Linked DNA regions of Methylotuvimicrobium sp. KM2. The protein of the gene in region 2 interacts with the protein of the main gene of each other region in a pairwise test. Links are inferred from orthologs where the notes say so. Each region holds a gene or a part of one and is shown on either strand. Other genes may lie near its edges. The genes, in order: dsbD and WJM45_RS13240.

What was found.
Region 1: the proteins of WJM45_RS13240 (region 2) and dsbD interact in binary tests that used the Escherichia coli proteins (3 or more experiments, as listed by UniProt). The link is inferred for Methylotuvimicrobium sp. KM2 from one-to-one orthologs.

Annotation. Positions count from the first base shown.
Region 1 is NZ_CP150634.1:3,004,886-3,011,995, reverse strand. What follows is about bases 2,117-5,131. They hold dsbD (protein-disulfide reductase DsbD), read right to left. Parts: upstream 4,736-5,131; coding sequence 2,498-4,735; downstream 2,117-2,497. Other genes in these bases: cutA (divalent-cation tolerance protein CutA), read right to left, coding at 4,720-5,040; WJM45_RS12620 (redoxin domain-containing protein), read right to left, coding at 2,117-2,501. Outside these bases: accC (acetyl-CoA carboxylase biotin carboxylase subunit), read right to left, coding at 1-921; accB (acetyl-CoA carboxylase biotin carboxyl carrier protein), read right to left, coding at 942-1,385; aroQ (type II 3-dehydroquinate dehydratase), read right to left, coding at 1,390-1,836; more of WJM45_RS12620, read right to left, coding at 1,986-2,116; WJM45_RS12605 (FxsA family protein), read left to right, coding at 5,320-5,757; WJM45_RS12600 (DUF2892 domain-containing protein), read right to left, coding at 5,811-6,047; uvrD (DNA helicase II), read left to right, coding at 6,155-7,110. UniProt on the Escherichia coli protein: Required to facilitate the formation of correct disulfide bonds in some periplasmic proteins and for the assembly of the periplasmic c-type cytochromes.
Region 2 is NZ_CP150634.1:3,161,801-3,168,895, forward strand. What follows is about bases 2,597-5,596. They hold WJM45_RS13240 (DsbE family thiol:disulfide interchange protein), read right to left. Parts: upstream 4,361-5,596; coding sequence 3,833-4,360; downstream 2,597-3,832. Other genes in these bases: WJM45_RS13230 (cytochrome c-type biogenesis protein), read right to left, coding at 2,597-2,916; WJM45_RS13235 (hypothetical protein), read right to left, coding at 2,983-3,810; WJM45_RS13245 (heme lyase CcmF/NrfE family subunit), read right to left, coding at 4,353-5,596. Also shown: hemN (oxygen-independent coproporphyrinogen III oxidase), read right to left, coding at 1-1,214; c-type cytochrome biogenesis protein CcmI, read right to left, coding at 1,214-2,419; more of WJM45_RS13230, read right to left, coding at 2,416-2,596; more of WJM45_RS13245, read right to left, coding at 5,597-6,311; cytochrome c maturation protein CcmE, read right to left, coding at 6,308-6,760; heme exporter protein CcmD, read right to left, coding at 6,754-6,921; WJM45_RS13260 (heme ABC transporter permease), read right to left, coding at 6,918-7,095. UniProt on the Escherichia coli protein: Involved in disulfide bond formation. Catalyzes a late, reductive step in the assembly of periplasmic c-type cytochromes, probably the reduction of disulfide bonds of the apocytochrome c to allow covalent linkage with the heme.

The DNA.
Region 1 (7,110 bases), 160 kb from region 2 along the record:
ATCGAAGCCGGTGACCATTTCGGTAACCGGATGCTCGACTTGAACCCGCGTATTCATTTCTATGAAGAAGAATTCGCCTTTTTCATACAGGAACTCGAAGGTCCCTGCGCCCAGGTAGCCGATATCGCGGCAAGCTTTGGCGCACAATTCGCCCATACGGTTACGTTCTTCGTCGGTAATGCCCGGTGCCGGCGCTTCTTCGACGACTTTTTGGTGCCTTCGCTGCATCGAGCAATCGCGCTCGCCAAGATGGATCGCATTACCGTGTGAATCGGCCATCACCTGGAATTCGATATGGCGGGGATCTTCCAGGAATTTTTCCATGTACACGGTATCGTTTCCGAACGCGGCACTCGCTTCCGCTTTCGTCATGGTAATGGCATTGATCAATGCGGCTTCGGTATGTACGGTGCGCATTCCGCGTCCGCCACCGCCGCCGGCGGCTTTGATGATAACCGGGTAACCGATTTCCTGAGCCATTTGCAGGTTTTGCTTATTATTGTCGGTTAACGGATTGCCGTTGCCCGGTACACAGGGAATGCCGGCGGCTATCATTGCCTTTTTTGCGGCGATTTTATCGCCCATTATGCGGATCGTATCTGCATTCGGGCCGATGAAAACAAAGCCGCTTTGCTTTACTTTTTCCGAAAAATCGGCATTTTCCGATAGAAAGCCGTATCCCGGATGAATGGCTTCGGCATCGGTGACTTCGGCCGCGCTTATGATGGCTGGGATATTTAGATAGCTATCGGTGGATGGGGCGGGGCCTATGCAAACCGACTCATCGGCTAGCCTAACATGTTTTAGATCCCGGTCCGCCACGGAATGTACCGCGACAACCTTGACTCCAAGTTCACGGCAAGCGCGCAAGATGCGCAAGGCTATTTCGCCTCGATTGGCGATGACTATTTTATCGAACATGATTAAATACCTTTGGGTTGTTATTCAATGACAAACAAAGGTTGGTCATATTCGACGGGTTGGCTGTTCTCAACCAATATTTGCGTTACTGTACCGGTTTTATCGGCTTCGATTTGGTTGAGGATTTTCATCGCTTCTATGATACAGAGAGTATCGCCTGCTTGTACCGATTGTCCGATATCGACAAAAGGTTTGGCGCCGGGAGACGCGGACCTGTAGAAAGTGCCGACCATCGGCGATTTTACAATATGACCGGTTATTTTTTTCTCTGTCGGTTCTACAGGGCTTGGTGCGGGTGCCGAAGATGGGGTGGTCGGAGCGAATTGAGCCGGTGCGTAGTTCACTTGGGCGGCATTCGAGTAACGACTAATTCGGACGGATTCTTCCCCCTCACTGATTTCTAATTCGGCAATATCCGATTCTTCGATGAGCTCGATCAGTTTTTTTATTTTTCTAATATCCATTGTGTTATGTTCTCTTTGCTAATATCTCGTGAGCGGCCGTCAAGGCCAATTCGTAACCGATGGCTCCCAGTCCGCAAACAACTCCCACGGCAATATCCGAAAAATAGGAATGTTTTCTAAAAGCTTCCCGGGCATGTACGTTCGACAGGTGCACTTCAATGAAGGGAATCTTGGTCGCCAGCAATGCGTCGCGTATCGCCACGCTGGTATGAGTAAAAGCTGCTGGATTAATAATGATAAAATCGACATCGTTGGAAAAAGATCGATGAATCAATTCCACGATTTGGTGTTCGGCGTTATATTGGTGAAAACGGAGCGCGTGACCCAGAGTCGAGGCGGATTTTTCCATCGCCAGCTGTATATCGGCTAAGGTTTTGCTACCGTAATGGGTAGGTTCTCTTAGACCCAGCAGATTCAAGTTCGGACCGTTAATAACGCAAATATTCGCCATGCAATTGAAGTGCTAATTTAGATTCGGTGCCGATAATTCTCCCTAATTTAAGCACGTTTGTCCATATTTATGTCATTTAACACAAATAAGGCGTAATCACTGGATCTTTTAAGACATTTACATGGTTTATCGAATGATTTGATGTTTTCTCAGTCCATCAGAGGTTCGATGATTTCGATAATCTTGTTGCGGGATAATTGTCCGGATTGTTTATGAATTATTCGACCTTCTTGATTGAAGATAAGGCTGAAAGGAAGGATTCCGGCAGAATTTCCCCATTGTTGAGTCAAGATGATGCCTTGGTCGCCGGCGATTAGCATCGGATAATTGATGTCGACAAAGTCGAGATATTTTTTGACCGATTCTTTAGTTTCGATAGCGATGCCGACAAATTGCAAGCCACGGTCTTGGTATTCTTGCTGTAAGGCAACAAATTCGGGGATTTCTTCGCGGCAAGGAGGGCACCAGGTTGCCCAAAAGTTGACGATGGTGATTTTTCCTCGCCATTCGGATAGGCTGCGTTCGTTGCCGTTCAAATCGGGTAGTCGGTAATCCGGTAGTTCCATGGTTTCACTATGCGTTTCCGGCTGTGTTTTATTTTGTAGCCAAATTCCGCCGGCTAAAGCGACAACTGCGGCGATAATAAGTGCCGTGGTTTGTTTCATAAATCAACTTGCCGCAGTATGTTTAAAAAAGCGTTGGCATCCTGATAGCCTATCACGCGTAAATGTTTTTTTTCGGCTAGGTCGGTACCGAAAAATAAAGTGGCCGGAGGCCCGACTAAGTTAAATTTTTTCAGCAAGGCTTGATGTTCAAAATTGTTTGCCGTGACGTCCGCCTTCAATAAAACGAAGCGATTCAGTTCTTGTTTGACTTCAGGGTGCATATAAGTATAGGCCTCCATTTCCTTACACGAGACACACCAGTCGGCATAAAAGTCGAGCATGACCGGTTGATTGTTGCGGGCTGCCCTTTCTATGCTGTTTTCGAGCTCATGTAGCGAGGCGACTTCGACAAAGGGCAGGGGGCTTTCGGCCTTGGCTGTGCTTGCTAAACTCAGTCCCTGCAAAGGTTTTAGCGGGTTATGGTTGCCCATGCCTAAGCCGATCAATAACAGGACGCCGTAGGTCAGCATCACGACTCCGGCGCCTTTCCAAAGCTTTTTCCAGCCGCCTGCATTTTCGCTCAACGGGTCAATCGCTTTCAGGTAAATGGCCGGTATGATCAGTAATAAGGCCCATAGGAACATCGTGATATCGGGCGGCAAAATACGGTCCAGCATCCATAGGGCGACAGCCAGCATGATCACGCCGAAGACCGCTTTGGTTGCATTCAGCCATTGACCGGCCTTCGGTAATAGTTTTCCGGCCGATGCGCCGAGTATCAATAGAGGCACTCCCATACCGAATCCCATCGCGAATAATGCGATGCCGCCGAGCACGGCATCGCCGGTTTGGCCGATATAGATCAACGCGCCGGCCAACGGAGCCGCAACGCAGGGGCCTACGATCAAAGAAGATAACGAGCCCATGATCGCCGCGCTCCAAAACGAACCGTCACGGTGTTTGTCGCTGGATTTATGCAGTCGAGTTTGAATCGATGCGGGCATTTCTAGGTTGTAAAAACCGAACATCGACAACGACAACAATACGAAAATACCGCTGAACAGCGCGATAATCCAAGGTTGTTGAAAGGTCGTTTGTAGATTGCTGCCGAATAACGCTGCCAAGACACCGAAAACCGTGTAGGTCAATGCGGAGGCGGTGACGTAACTCAGTGATAAAAGAAAGGCGCGGCTAGTGGTTACCCGGTTGCGTTGACCGACGATTATGCCGGATAAAATCGGTATCATCGGAAAAATACAGGGTGTGAAAGAAAGTAACAACCCGAAGCCGAAAAAGGACAGTAATGTTAGCCAGAGCGTGTTTTGATGCAAAGATTGAACGATGCGGTCTTGTTCGGATTGCGGTTCGTCGACCCGAGTGCTTGTAAAGGCATTGATCGGCTTCGATGCCTGTGCGGTCATCGGTAGATCCAATGGCGTGCTTTGCGACATCGGAGGATAACATACGCCTCGATCCGCGCAGCCTTGAAATTGTGCTTGAAGAATAATATTTTGTTGATCCGCTTGATAGCGGTTAATCGGCAAATCGAAGCTTAGGTCATTACGGAAGATTTCAACGTCGCCGAATTCCTCGTCGTGGTAAGGCGTGCCTCCGGGCAAAGTGAAGTTGCCGATTTTTACTTTTTCGGAATCTAGGATATCGAATTGAAATTTGTCGCGATATAGATAATAGCCTTCCGCAATTTGCCAATTGACGGTCAGCGTGTTCGGGTCCTTGACCGAAGCGAAAAAGCGGAAGGCTTGTTCCGCCGGAAGCAATTCATCCTGGAACAGATTTAGCTTTAAGTCGCTCAGGCCCTGAACTAAGCCGAAAATCGAGCCGGTTTTCGCGGGAGCCTCTTGAGGCGCTAGGTCTACCGTCAGTGCGGTCTTTTGAGGAGGATAACAAATGCCGATATCGGCGCAACCCTGATGTTTAACTGTCAATTGCAAGGTGTTAAGCGCATTGTCTAGCTTGATGATCGGCACTTCAACGGCGAGTTTGTTTCGATAAATGACCATGTCGCCGAAAAACTCGTCATGCTTCGTTTTTCCTGGAGGATAAGTGATATCGTCGAGTGTAATCCGTTCTGACCGGCTTTCAACGCCCAATTTATCACGGTACAAATAGTAGCCGTCGGCGATCTGCCAGGTTAGAACGATTTTATTCTCTGTATTAGCCTTGGCGGTGAGTTTAAAAGCTTGCTCTTGCGGCAGTAAGTCGCTTTCGCTGATGGCAAAGACGGCTTGATGAAAATTTGCAATGAGGCAAAGCAGTATTATTTTGATAGGCATGAATCGATCCATTTCAGATACTCAGGCAAAGCGTGTTCGACAGAGACCGCGACGATCTCGGGAAGTTCATAGGGATGCGTCTCTTGTATGCGTTGTTCCACTTGCGGGTAAATATCGCGTCGTGTCTTAACGAGCAACAGGTATTCCTGATCCGTTTCGATTTGATCTTGCCAGCGATAAACGGAAGTCAATCCTGGAAGAATATTTGCGCAAGCGGCTAAATTTTCTACGATTAATGTTTGAGCGATAGAGCTTGCCGTATTCTGATCCGGACAGGTGCAAAAGAGGATAATGTGATTCGACATAACTGGAGACTCGGTCAATTTGTTCTGGAGTTTCGGTTTTAAAATCCCTATATTGTAACGTTTAATTCAGGATAAGGTCTCGGTGCGATTTTTCGCCGGTCTTGGTTCATTGATTTTGAGCGGATGAAAATGGGTTCATAACTTTCGTACTTCAAGTTTCGGAAGTGCCCGAGGGCTCCCGGTGCCGGATTTCGATCTTAGAGTAGGTATAATTGATTTCAAATGGGAAACTTTCCGGGGTTATCTGTTTCCAATGTGAAATTTGTTTAGGAATTTTAAATGAAAGTTTTTCAAGTTGTATTTTTGTGTTTTTTGATCATTCCTTTTTTGGAGATTTATTTGCTGCTGCCCATCGGCGGCTTGATCGGTGTATTTCCGACGGTTGTTTTGGTGGTATTTACTGCCGTATTGGGCGCTGCTTTGTTAAGACAGCAAGGTTTTGCGACCTTAAGGCGTTTTCAAGATAATTTGAACCAGGGCGTGGTTCCCGCTTACGAAATGATTGAAGGGCCGATATTGCTGGTTGGTGGAGCATTGTTATTGACTCCCGGTTTTTTTACCGATGTGCTTGGCTTTGCATGTCTAATACCTCAGCTGCGCGGCAAAATCGCCCGTTATGTGATTGAGAACCACCTGATACAGACGGGTAGCGCGGTTCATCCCGGGCGATCCAAAGATAATAATGTCTTGGAAGGCGAATATAAAAAGGAGGATTGACAGGTCTTTCTTATTAAGCCGCTTGATCTACGTCCCTGTAGAAATTAAGCGGCTTATTGGCTACTTTCCGGTTCGCCGCTAGTGCAAGTGTTCTTGTTGAGCCCGGAATAAACCGGACACCAACCGAAAAAAGAGGTGCCGATCAATACGGTTCCTAACAGTAATAAAATAATTTTTGCGGTGAATAAAGATATCAATACCAATGCCGCGCCTCCGAACATGCGGTATTTTTTATCCTTATCGCCAAGATTGTGTTCGAATTTTATCATGCGTTTAAAATCGAAGCTCATTGTAAGTCCCCTCTGCTAATTAATGTTGGTTATTAAAGCCCGGTCCGGCCGTCATTATTGCTTTCCTTAAACGCGCATAGCTTATAGAAATGTTTCAACGATAACAAATGGATATTACTTCAATTATTAATCCTCTCAATGATGCTCAACGCGAAGCGGTATCGGCGCCGTCCCGCGCAATGTTGGTTTTAGCCGGCGCCGGTAGCGGCAAGACCCGGGTCTTGGTGCATCGCATCGCTTGGCAGATTCAAGTCGAAGGCCATTCGCCGCATAGTATCTTGGCTGTCACCTTCACTAATAAAGCCGCAACGGAAATGCGCACCCGTATCGAAGATCTGCTCAATATTTCTGCGCGTTCGATGTGGATAGGCACCTTTCATGGACTCGCGCATCGCCTGCTCAGACGTCACGCCAAAGAAGCGCAACTGCCCGAGACTTTTCAAGTGATGGATTCGGACGACCAATTGCGGCTGATCAAGCGTCTCTACAAAAACCTGAATCTGGACGAGGCCAAATGGCCGCCCAAGCAAGCGCAATGGTATATCAACGCGCAAAAAGACGAGGGTATTCGGGCCAAGCACATGCCGGAAACCGGCGATTTTTTTGCGCGGCAAATGCTGGCGATTTATAAGGCTTACGAAGAGGTCTGTCAGCGCTCGGGTCTGGTCGATTTTGCCGAACTGCTGCTGCGCGCGCATGAATTGCTGCGCGACAATCCCGAAACCTTGAGTTTTTATCAACAACGGTTCCGGCATGTGCATGTCGACGAATTTCAAGATACCAATACGATTCAATATGCCTGGCTGCGGCTGTTGACGCAAGATCGCGATAATCTATTCGTGGTCGGCGACGACGATCAATCCATTTACGGATGGCGCGGCGCGAAAATCGAAAATATTTTTCGATTTCAAAAGCATTATCCGAACCATAAGGTCGTCAAACTGGAACAAAACTACCGATCGACCGGCCATATTCTGAAAGCGGCCAACCGGGTCATCGAGCATAACGAAGGACGAATGGGCAAGGAGCTTTGGACCGATAGCGGGGACGGCGAGCCGATTTC
Region 2 (7,095 bases):
TCGAAGTATGTCTTGAAATCGATGGAGAACTCGTGTTCCAGCTCTCTGAATTCAAGCTCGAAATGACAGATTAACCCGCTGATGACCGCTCTCCTTAGCTTATCGTCGCGGCTCAATTCAAACCCTTTGAACACCGGCAAACGTCCCTGCTCTATCGTTTCCCGATAAGTGTCAAGATCTTTTACATTTTGAATGTAGGCATCGCCCACCCGGCCGATTGAAGTAACACCCAAACCAATCAAATCGCATTCGGAATGCGTCGAATAACCCTGAAAATTTCGGTACAGCTTTCCTTCACGCTGAGCAACCGCTAATTCATCATTCGGTTTCGCGAAATGATCCATGCCGATATAAACATAACCGGCTTCGGTCAAGCGCTGAATCACCATTTGCAAAATCGCCAACTTGACCTCCGGAGTCGGTATGTCGGCATCATTGATCTGGCGCTGAGTTTTGAAACGTTGCGGCAAATGCGCGTAATTAAAGACCGAAAACCTCTCGGGCGAGACTTGAAGAATCTTTTCCAATGTTCGCGAAAACGACTCGACGGTTTGTAGCGGCAACCCGTAAATCAAATCGATACTGGTCGAACGAAAACCTTCGTTGCGCGCCGCCTCCAATACCGCAAAAGTTTCCTGTTCGGTTTGAATGCGATTGACCGCTTTTTGCACATCGGGTTCGAAATCCTGCAAACCCAAGCTAATACGGTTAAAACCCAATTCCCGCAGTACGGCTATTGTCCGATCATCGGTTTCTCTAGGATCGACTTCGATAGAGTACTGCCCTTCGTCATCGTCGCGCAGATTGAAATGCCGACGCGTCGACACCATCAACTGGCGCATTTGACTCTCACTTAAGAAAGTCGGAGTTCCGCCTCCCCAATGCAATTGATCGACGACACGGCCTCGATCGAACAAAGAACCCTGCATTTCGATTTCGCGACAAAGATCGTTCAAATACGGCGCGGCATGCGCGCGATTTTTGGTAACGATCTTATTGCACGCGCAGTAGTAACAGACCGTATCGCAAAACGGAATGTGAAAATAAAGCGATAGCGGCCCTCCAAGCCTATTCGATTGCTCGATATGGCGTAAATAATCCGCTTCGCCGAAATCCTCGTGTAATTCCAACGCGGTCGGATAAGACGTATATCGAGGCCCGGCCTGATCGTAACGATGAATAAGATCGAGATCGAATGTTAAGGACTGGTCCATTATTGGACCTTTTGATCGATCGTTATAGTAACGCCCTCTGTTTCAGCCGGTGCAACGCTTTCCACGATCCCGATCCAATCGCCTGGACGAGATTCTGCCTGGCCCGACTTCGAAATCCGGGCGCTAATTTTAACGCGATCGAAGTTAGACAACTTCATCGCCGGCATCATTGCCTGCTCGTCGCTCAACACAACTGTTACCGGTAAATCAGACACTTGTTTCTTAACGATCGCTAGCGGCATCGGTGGACCCTGTAATGCCTGAGCATAAATAAATACGGTATCGGCAGCGGAGACAACGCCTTGCAATTCGCCGGAGATAGCTACATTGACTTTCAGGCCTTTAGCGATAGCTGCCGGCTGTTGCTCGGCAGGCGCCGTACCTAGCCTCTCCATGACTTGCGCAATCAAACCCTGTACTTCTCGGTGTGGTTCGGAACCCTTTGGTAATTGCGCGGCTAATTTTTGCCAATGCCGTAAGGCTTCGTCATATTTAGCCGCTTCGGCCTTAGCCATGCCCGACAACCACAATGCCGTCGAGTCATCCGGCGCCAATTCAAGCGCCTTCGCAACCAATTTCGCCGGCTTCCCGGCCAACCGACCGTCATTGGCCATCGCCAACGCATCGGCATACTGAAGCAGCACATCAGCCTTGTCACCTAACAGACGATAAGCCTCCGAAAAGGCTTGCGCCGACTCGGCATAGCGGTTCATGTATTTGTAAGAACGCCCAAGCATCAACCAGCCTTCCGCATCGTCCGGTTGGTTCTGCAAACGCTGAGCCAGCCCCGAAACCATCGCATTGATCTCATCGATCTGCTGAGCGGCTTGTTCCGCTTCCGGCAACAAAGCATCGGCGTTACCTAATACACGATACAAAGTCACCGAAACCAAAGGAATAACGATCAATGCCAGAGCGATCAACCACCGACCGGAAGATTCCGATTGCCGCGAAGCCGACTCTCTTTGCAAATCATCGGCCAGCACCGATTGCAATTCTTGGTATAAGTCTTCGTATTCATCCGCCGTAATCGTTCCGGCCGAGCGCTGATCTTTTAAGTCCAGCAGACGCTGCTTAGCAATATCGACATTGAAACGCTCTGTTTCGATGTCTATTGAACCCGGTCGACGCCATAACGGCGGTAATACAAACGCAAACGCTATCGCGATCAAAGCGCTTGCGGTCAGCCAAAATTCTGTCGTCACCGATCATCTCCTTGTTCCAATAAACGGCGAATTTCTTCCGATTGCGCGGAATCATGCGCAGACTCGGAATGAGTCGCCAAACGTTTTTTACGCACGACAGTCCAAGCAACCAATAAACCGATCACTAAGAACAATAACGGCGCCAACCATAATAAACTGGTCTTAGCCTTCATCGGAGGATTGTACAATACGAAATCGCCATAACGCTGAGTCATAAAATCGACAATCTCCTGCCTTGACTTGCCTTGTTGCAGCATTTTGTAGACTTGGGCACGCAAATCCTTCGCCAAATCGGCGTTCGAATCGGCAATAGTCTGGTTTTGGCAAACCAGACAGCGTAACTCAGAAATCAGAGAGCTGTAAACGCGCTCCTGCTCGGGAGTATCGAAGTTTTTGACCTCGACAGCCGCGGCAATGGCCTGAACGTCCCACAATAAAAAGACAACAAAAAAGATAATACGCATAATTGCATTGATCGAATGATTAGTAACGTGCATGAATTAACCTGAATAAGCATCTACCTTGCCCTTCAAGAGAGATTTGGATCAAGGAAACACCTTAGGCTATATCCGCAATAGAAAAAAACGCATGACTCGATAAATTCCGTTCATGACGAATAGAAAACCCAGCATGAATAGTAAATTGGAAACGGTCAATAATCTGGGTAAATTGATCAAATAAGCAAAAAAACCTTCCGGCTCGTTGACATAGCCGCGATTCTTGATTTCGGAGTCGGCATATTGCGCGGCCAGTTTTTTGAATTCGACAGCCTGGTTATTGGCTTGATAATTATCCTCGGAAAACTGATTATCGAACCCAAGATAGCTAACCCCTTGGTAAACTTTATGTGTGATCTTTTCATCCAAAGTATTCCATGCCTCGTTAACATGAAGCGCCATAGCGACCGTATCGTCGACCATTTCTCTTAAGGCTTTATCAATAACGAGCTCATCATCGATGATTTCCAAACTGATAATAAACTCTTTCGATACAAGCAAAGGATTAAACATCGTCTGATGATCGGACGAGGCTTGTTTAATAATATACGGCGGAACATCAGTCTCGGCAAACGGGCTGGAATACAGAGTATTTTCAATTTCGGCAGCTTTTCGATTAAAAGAGTTGGCGCCAAAATCGCCTTGCTTTATTTGGGGCGATAACTGCTGCCGAGCGCCAAGTTCACTTGAAGAGGGTTCAGATTTTTTTTGTATCTGCCTTAAAGCATCGGCTACCAGAGACCTTTCTTTAAGTTCGGCACCATCATCGAGCCGACTTTCGGAATCGATTGCATCGAGATTGCCGTCACCACCCTGAACCTTGAGCGTAATGCTCGCTGCGGCCGCGTAGATACAAAAAGTACTCAACAAAAAAAGTAGAAATAACTTTGTCACATAGCCGTACCATTTCCGGGATTTATTCAGCCTGCAAAGAATTCAACAGCGGTAAGAATGTCGTTTCAATATCTTTATCAGTCACAGGCCCTGTATGTTTGTAACGAACCACGCCCCGCTTATCGATTACAAACGTTTCCGGAACGCCATAGACTCCCCAATCGATTCCGGTCAATCCTTCCATGTCCAAGACACTGACATCATAGGGATTACCCAATCTGGCCAGCCAGTTTTTCGCATCTTCCGGTTCATCCTTGTAGTTGAGGCCAATAATAACAGCCAATTTTTGCTCCGCCAACCGATTAAGCACCGGATGTTCGGCACGGCAAGATACACACCAGGAAGCCCAAACATTCAGTAACCAAACTTGCCCCTTCAAATCCGCCGTACTCAAGGTACGAGTAGGATCATCCAAAGTTTGCAGTGTAAAAGGCGGGGCCGGCTTATCGATGAAGGGCGACGGAATTTCACGCGGATTGAGATTCAAACCGATCGCCAAAAAAATCGCCAGTACGGCAAAAATTAAAAGTGGCGTCAAAAATTTAAGCATTTTTGCTTACTCGCTGATTTTTATTGCCCATTCGATAACGTCTGTCGCAGACAGCCCAGAGACCGCCCAATGCCATGAAAACACCGCCGATCCATATCCACCGTATAAAGGCTTTATAATAAACGCGCATGCTCCATGCGCCCGAATCGCCCAACGGTTCGCCGATCGCGACAAAAAGATCGCGAAACAAACCGGCATCGATCGCGGCCTCGGTCATCGGCATTTGTTGCACGCGATAAATTCTTTTTTGCGGTTCGAGTTTAGCCACCGTCTTATCATCATATCTGACCGTCAAGTGGCCTTGTTGCGCCCGATAATTCGGTCCATCAACCACATCGATACCATGAAATTCGAATACATAACCGGACATTTCCAGCTTGTCGCCGGGAGCCATTCTGACGTCTTTTTCGATGCTATAAACCGAGGTCAAGGTAATCCCGACAATGAAGACCGCAATACCCAAATGCGCCAAGGTCATGCCGTAAAAGGCTCTCGGTACTTTCAGCAAGGCGGTAAAATCAGGCATTTTATGCCCTAGACGCTCCGAAAAGGCCAGTCCGGTCAGCGCCGTCGTCCACAGCGCCAACGTCAAACCGATCGCGGCAGCCCACGAATAATAGGGCATCAACAACGGCAATGCCGCGCCGAGCAACAGGCAGCCCAGCATCAGCCAACGGATTCGTAGCGCGAGCGCGTTGAACCGGTCTTTTTTCCAACGTAGCAAAACGCCGATACCCGAGACCACGGCAAGCGGCGCCATCAAAGGAACAAAAATCGCATTGAAATAAGGCGGCCCGACCGAAATCTTGCCCATGCCCAAGGCATCGATAAACAAAGGATACAAGGTGCCGACCAAAATGCTGGCCGCAGTCACGACCAACAGCACGTTATTCAACAGTAATGCGGATTCTTTCGAAATCATTTCGAAACTGGCGCTGCTTTTAACCGCCGGCGCTCTAATCGCATAGAGCAATAAAGATCCGCCGACGACAATAGCCAGAAAAATCAGAATGAACAAGCCGCGGGCCGGATCGCTGGCAAAGGCATGCACCGAGGTCAATACGCCGGAACGCACCAAAAAAGTACCTAACAGACTCAACGAAAACGCGAAAATCGCCAACAGCACGGTCCAAGTCTTGAACACACCTCGTTTTTCACTGGCCGCCAATGAATGAATCAACGCCGTGCCGACCAGCCAAGGCATAAACGAGGCGTTCTCGACCGGATCCCAAAACCACCAACCGCCCCAGCCTAATTCGTAATAAGCCCACCAACTGCCCAGCGTGATTCCCAAGGTCAGAAACATCCAGGCGATATTAGTCCAAGGTCTGGACCAACGCGCCCAGGCGCTGTCCAAACGGCCTTCGAGCAAGGCCGCGATCGAGAATGCAAACGCCACCGAAAAGCCGACATAGCCCATGTATAGCATCGGCGGATGAATCGCGAGCCCAGGGTCTTGCAACAGAGGATTCAAATCACGGCCTTCTGGCGGCGCCGGAATCATGCGCTCGAACGGATTCGAGGTCAGTAATAAGAACAGTAAAAAACCGATACTGACCAAGCCCATCACACCGAGAACTCGGGCGATCGTCGCGTCCGGAATGCTGCGGCTAAACAGTGCGACCAAACCGGTCCAAACCGTCAAACTCAATGCCCAAAGCAATAATGAGCCTTCATGCGCGCCCCATACGCCGGAGACTAAATACAGTACCGGCAAATGAGTATTCGAATTGTTCGCGACATAGGCAACCGAGAAATCGTGCGTCAAAAACGCATACGTCAGACATAAATAAGACAAACCGACAAAGAACAATTGCCCGAACGCGGCGGGACGCGCGACGGCAATCCATCCAGGAATCGCGCGAAAACTACCGACGATCGGGACAATACCCAACATCACGGCCATGCACAAAGCCAGTATTAAGGAAAAATGCCCTATCTCGGGAATCATATACCACCCTCTGCCGAAGGCTCCGGTTGTTTTTTCAGGCTACCTGCGACTTCGGGCGGCATATAATTTTCGTCATGTTTGGCTAAGACTTCCTCGGCGACGAACACACCGTTTTCGGACAAACGGCCTTTTGCGACGATGCCTTGCCCTTCCCTGAACAAATCCGGCAAAATGCCGGTATATTCCACGGTCACTTCTTTATTGAAATCGGTCAACTTAAAGCGCACAAGCAAACTCTCCGCCGGGCGATCGACACTGCCGTCGACGACCATGCCGCCAATTCGAAACAAAGCGTTTTCCGGCGCCTTGCCTTCGACCACTTCGGTCGTCGAGAAAAAATACATCAAATTTTCATTGAACGATTTCAGTGCAAAGGCGACGGCAAGACCCATACCGGCCAGCATCAATCCAATTAAAATAAGTCGTTGTCTACGAATCGGTTTCATGATTTTTTCATCCGTTTCATTTTATGAGCCAACTCTTTTAAAAAAAGTTTGCGTTGAATAACGGGTAAAACCGCAATCGCAAGCAACACGAGTAAAGTTACCCCATAAGAAGTCCAAACATAAAAGGCGTAACCGCCCATTGCAAAAAATTCTTGCCAATTCATTCTATTAAGCCTTTAACCCATTGACTGTTTCGTTCGCGCTGAATCAATTCGGTCCGAGCGCGCTGCAACATCGCAACTAGATAATAAAATTTGAAGGCGACCGCCATCGTCAACAATGGAATCAACATGCTGACATGAATCGACGGTTTATCGATCTTCGACACGGTCGGGCCT